Regions from separate parts of the Streptomyces sp. MB09-01 genome, predicted to be linked through region 2. Evidence: riboswitches for the same ligand, from Rfam matches in the RefSeq annotation. Region 2 holds a riboswitch; the other holds the start of a gene.

Region 1 (3,398 bases), on a different contig from region 2:
TTGACCCGATGTCGACCCTCACGCGACCCGTTCATATGCAGCGGGCAAGTCCGGCGGAGGGGACTTCCCCAACTCTACCGCGCCCAATCAAGCAGAATTGCCCCCTCCGCTTTTAGCGGAGGGGGCAATTTCGGTTTGCGCGTGTCACCTATCAGGTGGCAAAGGGTGCGACAGGATCAGCAGCCGCCCGCGACGGCCGGGATGATCGAGACGCCGGCGCCGTCCGGCGTCTTCGCCTCCAGCCCGCCCTCGAAGCGCACGTCGTCGTCGTTGACGTAGACGTTCACGAAACGGCGCAGCTTGCCCTGGTCGTCCAGGACGCGCGCGGCGATGCCCGGGTGGCTCGCCTCCAGGGACTGGATGACCTCGGCGAGGGTCGCGCCCTCGGCGGGCACCTCGGCCTGACCGCCGGTGTAGGTGCGCAGGATGGTGGGGATGCGGACGTTGACGCTCATGGCGCTACTGCCTTTCCGGTAGAGCAGGGGAGATGGTCAGGCCAGGCCGGCGGCGCGGAACGCGTCCAGGCTCGGGCGGATGGTGGCGGTCTGCCCGCTGTCCGCGGCCACCGCCTCCAGGGTCTTCAGGCCGTCGCCGGTGTTGAGGACGACGGTGGTCAGCGTCGGGTCGAGCTGCCCGTTCTCGATGAGCTTCTTCGTCACGCCGACGGTCACGCCGCCCGCGGTCTCGGCGAAGATGCCCTCGGTCTGCGCGAGGATCTTGATGGCCTCGACGACCTGCTCGTCGTTCACGTCCTCGACGTAACCGCCGGTGCGGCGGGCGATGTCGAGGACGTACGGCCCGTCCGCCGGGTTGCCGATCGCGAGGGACTTGGCGATGGTGTTCGGCTTCTGCGGGCGGACCACGTCGTGACCGGCCTTGAAGGCGGTCGACACCGGGGAGCAGCCCTCGGCCTGGGCGCCGAAGATCTTGTACGGCTTGTCCTCGACGAGGCCGAGCTTGATCAGCTCCTGCAGGCCCTTGTCGATCTTCGTCAGCTGCGAGCCGGACGCGATCGGGATCACGAGCTGGTCGGGCAGCTGCCAGCCGAGCTGTTCGCAGATCTCGTACGCGAGGGTCTTGGAGCCCTCTCCGTAGTACGGGCGCAGGTTGACGTTGACGAAGCCCCAGCCCTCGCCCAGCGGGTCGCCGATGAGCTCGGAGCAGAAGCGGTTGACGTCGTCGTAGTTGCCCTCGATGCCGACCAGGTCGCCGCCGTACACGCCGGCCATGACGACCTTGCCCTGCTCCAGGTCGTGCGGGATGAACACGCAGGAGCGGAAGCCGGCCCGGGCGGCCGCGGCGCCGACGGCGCCGGCCAGGTTGCCGGTGGAGGAGCAGGAGAGGGTGGTGAAGCCGAAGGCGCGGGCGGCCTCGACGGCGATGGCCACGACGCGGTCCTTGAAGGAGTGCGTCGGGTTGCCGGAGTCGTCCTTGACGTAGAGCTTGCCGCTGACGCCGAGCTCCTTGGCCAGGTTGGCGGCGTCCACGAGCTTGGTGAAGCCCGGGTTCAGGCTCGGCTTGGAGGCCACGTCCGCGGGGACGGGCAGCAGCGGCGCGTAACGCCAGATGTTGGTGGGGCCGGCCTCGATCGCGGCGCGCAGGGCCTCGGGGTCGCCGGTCGGGAGGTCGTAGGCGACTTCCAGCGGTCCGAAGCACTCGGCGCACGCGAAGATGGGGCCGAGCTCGAAGCGGGTACCGCACTCGCGACAGGAAAGACCGTTGGCAGGTCCGAGATCGACAGAGGTGGCGACAGTCTGTGCAGCCATGATGGCGAGGCCCTTTCTCCTCATCTTCCCCATGGCGCACTTCGCCATGAGACGGAATTGGCACCTTCCCTAGCCGGGGACCTCGCTGACGTCGCTGACGAACGATCGCGAGAACCGACTGGAGGGTTGCCGGGGCTTCAACGGGCCGTGTCCCTCTGCCCCTCTGGATGAGCGGTATGGCACCGGCACACGCGCTCTGTGGCGCGCCGGTGCGTTTGTACGCGGGGACCCCCGGCATGCGGGGGTCCTTCGCGTTGTTCAAGACTGTAACCGAAGGGCCGGGCGGTTGAGACAGCCGTCCGAACCGCGAGATGGATCTCATAACGGCCGATAACGCCGACAAGCAGGGAGTGCTGAGGGTGCTGGAAGAGGTGGAGCGCTGGCTGGCCGACCGCTCCTGGTCAGCCGCCGACCGACCGCTCGACCAGCTGCTCGACCGGAAACGGGCGGCCGGGACCACGGTCAGCGTGGTGCTGCCCGCACTGGACGAGGAGGCGACGGTCGGCGCGATCGTCGAGGTCATCCGGCGCGAGCTGATCGAGGGTCTGCCGTTCCCCCTGGTGGATGAGCTGCTCGTGATCGACTCGGGCTCGACCGACCGTACGGCGGAGGTCGCGGCGAAGGCCGGAGCCCGGGTGGTGCACCGCGACGAGATCCTGCCGAGGATCCCGGCGCTGCCCGGCAAGGGCGAGGTGCTGTGGCGCTCGCTGCTCGCCACCGGCGGGGACATCGTCTGTTTCGTCGACGCCGACCTGCGGGACTTCTCCTCCGCCTTCGTCTCGGGAATCGTGGGACCGCTGCTGACCGAACCGGACGTGCAGTTCGTCAAGGCCATGTACGACCGCCCGCTCGGCGACGCCCCCGGCCAGGGCGGCCGGGTCACGGAACTGGTCGCCCGGCCCCTCCTCAACCTGCACTGGCCGCAGCTGGCCGGCTTCGTCCAGCCGCTGGGCGGCGAGTACGCCGTACGCCGCTCCCTGCTGGAGCGGCTGCCGTTCCCCGTCGGGTACGGCGTCGAGCTGGGCCTGCTGGTCGACGCGCTGCACACGGTCGGGCTGGACGCGCTCGCCCAGGTGGACGTGGGCGTACGCGTCCACCGCCACCAGGACGGGCAGGCACTGGGCCGGATGGCAGCGGCGATCTACCGCACCGCCCTTATGCGCCTGTCGCGCGGGCACACCCCCAGCCACCGCTGGGGGTACCCCCAGGTACGGCCGGAGCTGACGCAGTTCGAGCGGGGGCCGGAAGGCTTCGTGCCGCGGACGTACCCGGTGGACACCGAGGAGCGGCCGCCGATGCTCGGCGTCAAGGAGTACGCACTGCGCCGCGTGGCGTGACGTCGGCGTGGAAAGTTTGAGCGAGTGCGGGCCGGGCTAGGTTCGCGGCATGGCTTCTCAGGTACTCGTCGCCGCCAACCGCGGCCCCCTCTCGTACACGATCGATGCCGAAGGCGGCCTCAGGGCCCGGCGCGGCGGGGGCGGTCTCGTCTCCGGGCTCTCCGCGGCCCTCGCGGAACAGCCGGGGGCGCTGTGGATCTGCGCGGCACTGTCGGAGGCGGACCGGGAGGCGGTACGCCGGGGGGTGGCCGAGCCGGGTGTCCGGATGCTGGACATCGATCCCACGGTGTACGAC
Region 2 (3,398 bases):
TAGGCTGAAGCCCTTCCCATTCGACGTGGAAACCTTGACGAGCAGCAGGAGCGGACCATGAACGTTGTGACCCCGGCAGGCGGCGACAGCGTGGCGGCTCGTGGCTGGCCGGGCGTCCTCGACGCTCTGCTGACCGGCCAGGACCTGCGTGCCGAGGACACCGCCTGGGCCATGGACCGGATCATGCGCGGGGAGGCCACCGACGCCCAGATCGCCGGCTTCACCGTCGCGCTGCGGGCGAAGGGGGAGACGGTCGCGGAGATCAACGGCCTCGTACGGGCGATGTACGAGCACGCCAACCTGATCGAGGTGCCGGGCCGGACGGTGGACATCGTCGGCACGGGCGGCGACGGGGCCAAAACGGTGAACATCTCGACGATGTCGGCGGTCGTGGTGGCCGGAACCGGCGCCAAGGTCGTCAAGCACGGCAACCGGGCCGCCTCCTCCGCGAGCGGCTCCTCGGACGTCCTGGAGAAGCTCGGGGTGAACCTCAACCTCAGCCTGGCGCGGGTCGTCGAGGTCGCGGAGGAGGCCGGCATCACCTTCTGCTTCGCGGTGAAGTTCCACCCGGCGCTGCGGCACGTGGCGGCGGCCCGCAAGGAACTGGGCATCCGGACCTTCTTCAACGCGCTGGGCCCGCTCACCAATCCGGCCCGGGTACGCGCCCAGGCGACCGGCGTGGCCGACCCCCGGATGGCCCCGATCATCGCGGGCGTGCTCGCCGAACGGGGCTCCTCCGCGCTGGTCTTCCGCGGTGACGACGGACTGGACGAGCTGACCACGACGGCAACGTCGCGGGTGTGGTGGGTCCGGGACGGCAAGGTGGCGGAGCAGGTCTTCGACCCGCGCGACATCGGCATCGACCTGGTCGACGTCTCGGCGCTGGCCGGCGGCGACCCCGCGTACAACGCGGACGTGGCCCGCCGTCTGCTGGCCGGCGAGACCGGCCCGGTCCGCGACGCCGTGCTGCTGAACTCGGCGGCGGCCCTGGTGGCCCTGGACCCCGGTACGGGCACGCTGGAGGAGCAGCTCGCCGCCGGCATCACCCGCGCGGCGGAGTCCATCGACTCGGGTGCGGCGCGTGCGGCACTGGAGCGTTGGGTGGCGGCCAGCAACGTCTGAACCCGAGGCCGGTCGTTTCGAGCCAAGGCCCCGGTCCGCCATGCGGACCGGGGCCTTGCGCACGGAGGATCATGTGGCAGGATGCTGACCAGGTCACGAGTGACAGCGTTTAGGCCCCGGCTTGCTGTCCGGCAACCCTCCTTCCGTGGCGGGGTGCCCCGGGTGATGACCAGGTCGTAGGCAGCAAGGCCTACGGCAAGCGCGGATCCCTCGACACCAGGGGTCCTGGTCTTCTCGAGGAGCTTTTTCCGTGAGCAAGCGAATGCGATAGGGCGACTCCGCCCCTACTTCACCCCTCGGACCAGGGTCACTTCCGTGTACCCCCGCCGACCGTCAGGTCCGGCCCGAGGGCTCTCCCGTACCCCGGACGGCCGCACGGCCGTACCCGCGTACGGACTCACCGAAGCCATTCAGCCCTGCCTGCCGGGAGATACCGCCATGTCCGCATTCCTGAACGCCGCCGCCACCTCCGCCGCCGCCACCTCCGTCGCCACCGCTTCCGCCGGCACCGCCGAGGGCCCCGCCTGTGCCGAGCCCCTGCCGGTGCTCGGCCGGGACGTCACCGTCCCGCTCGTCACCGGCGGCGAGGTCACCTACGCGGCCCTGGACTACGCGGCCAGCGCCCCGGCGCTCCAGCGGGTCTGGGACGACGTGGCCGCCTACGCCCCGTACTACGGCAGCGTGCACCGCGGCGCCGGGTACCTCTCGCGGCTCTCCACCGACCTCTTCGAGCAGAGCCGGGTCACGGTCGCCGAGTTCCTCGACTGCCGCCCCGCCGACCAGGTGATCTTCACCCGGTCCACCACCGACTCGCTGAACCTGCTCGCCGCCGTGCTCCCCGCCGACTGCCAGGTCTTCGTCTTCGAGACCGAGCACCACGCCTCGCTGCTGCCCTGGACGAACGCGCAGGTCACCTACCTCAACGCCCCGCGCACCCCGGACGAGGCCGTGGCCACCCTGGAGCGGGCCCTCGCCGGCCGGGAGCCGTACGGCCCGGCCCTGGTCTGCGTCACCGGCGCCTCCAACGTCACCGGTGAACTGTGGCCGGTGAAGGAACTCGCCGCCGCCGCGCACGCCCACGGCGCGCGGATCGTCCTGGACGCCGCCCAGTTGGCCCCGCACCACCCCGTCTCGGTCCAGGACCTGGACGTGGACTGGGTCGCCTTCTCCGGACACAAGCTCTACGCGCCCTTCGGCTCGGGCGTGCTCGCCGGCCGCGCGGACTGGCTGCAGCAGGCCGAGCCCTACCTCGCGGGCGGCGGTGCCTCCCGCAAGGTGGCCCGGCGCGAGGACGGCGGCGTGGACGTCGAGTGGCACACCACGGCCGCCCGCCACGAGGCCGGCTCCCCGAACGTCATCGGCGTCTACTCCATCGCCTCGGCCTGCAAGGCCCTGACCGAGGCGGGCTTCGACAGCCTCGTCGCCCGCGAGCGCCACCTCATCGCGAAGGTCCGCGAGGGACTGGCGGAGGTCCCGGCGGTCCGCGTCCTGTCCCTCTTCGGGGACGAGGCCCCGCGCGTCGGCGTCATCTCCTTCGTGGTGGACGGCTGGAACAGCTCCCACTTCGCCGCCGCGCTGTCCGCGGAGTACGGGATCGGCGTCCGCGACGGCCTGTTCTGCGCCCACCCGCTGGTCCGCACCCTCCTGGGCAGCGAGCCGCAGGCCCAGGGCGAATGCGGTGCGCCGGAGGCGGCCCCGGGGGAGCGCTCGCTGAACGCGATCCGCGTCAGCTTCGGCGCGGGTACCCCGGACGAGCACGTGGAGCGCTTCGTCCGCGCGGTGAAGGAGCTCGTCGCGGACGGAGCGAAGTGGCAGTACCGCACGGAGGAGGGCCGCTGCGTCCCGGCCGTGTGACCTGCGGTCGGCTCGGCGGGGCCGGGGGGTGCGGGGCGGTGCCCCGCGGGTGACAGGCCCGCAGACGCGACGACGAGGAGACGTCCCGGAGGGACCCCGCGTACGGGCCGACTGCTCAAGCCACTGCTCGGGGGCACCAACCCAGCCCCGCCGGCGTTTGAGGCGGACCGGAGCCGGGGCTACGGGGCAGCCCGGTACCCGTACGGCACAGCGCTACGCGTCCAGGCCGATCGCGAACGCCGCTTCCAGGTCGTGCTGGGAGTAGGTGCGGAAGGCCACGTGGGTGTCCGTCGCCTCGACGCCCGGGATCTTGCTGATGCGGCCGGGGATGATGTCGGCCAGGTTCTCGTGGCGGGCCACGCGGACCAGCGCGATCAGGTCGTACGTCCCCGTGACGGAGTAGACCTCGCTGACGCTGTCCA

What was found. A riboswitch is a leader RNA that binds a small molecule or an ion and turns the genes downstream of it on or off. The one in region 2 is predicted to bind S-adenosylmethionine.
Region 1: another riboswitch for S-adenosylmethionine. It lies ahead of thrC (threonine synthase); the one in region 2 lies ahead of PV721_RS02140 (aminotransferase class V-fold PLP-dependent enzyme).

The regions. Positions count from the first base shown of each region.
Region 1 covers NZ_JARAYQ010000062.1:17,595-20,992, forward strand. The annotation lists gene PV721_RS15600 (MoaD/ThiS family protein) at 177-455, opposite strand; gene thrC (threonine synthase) at 492-1,766, opposite strand; SAM riboswitch class I at 1,784-1,940, opposite strand; gene PV721_RS15610 (glucosyl-3-phosphoglycerate synthase) at 2,126-3,103, shown strand; gene PV721_RS15615 (trehalose-6-phosphate synthase) at 3,153-3,398, shown strand, end outside.
Region 2 covers NZ_JARAYQ010000005.1:37,247-40,644, reverse strand. The annotation lists gene trpD (anthranilate phosphoribosyltransferase) at 58-1,122, shown strand; SAM riboswitch class IV at 1,214-1,330, shown strand; gene PV721_RS02140 (aminotransferase class V-fold PLP-dependent enzyme) at 1,561-2,976, shown strand; gene PV721_RS02135 (Lrp/AsnC family transcriptional regulator) at 3,190-3,398, opposite strand, start outside.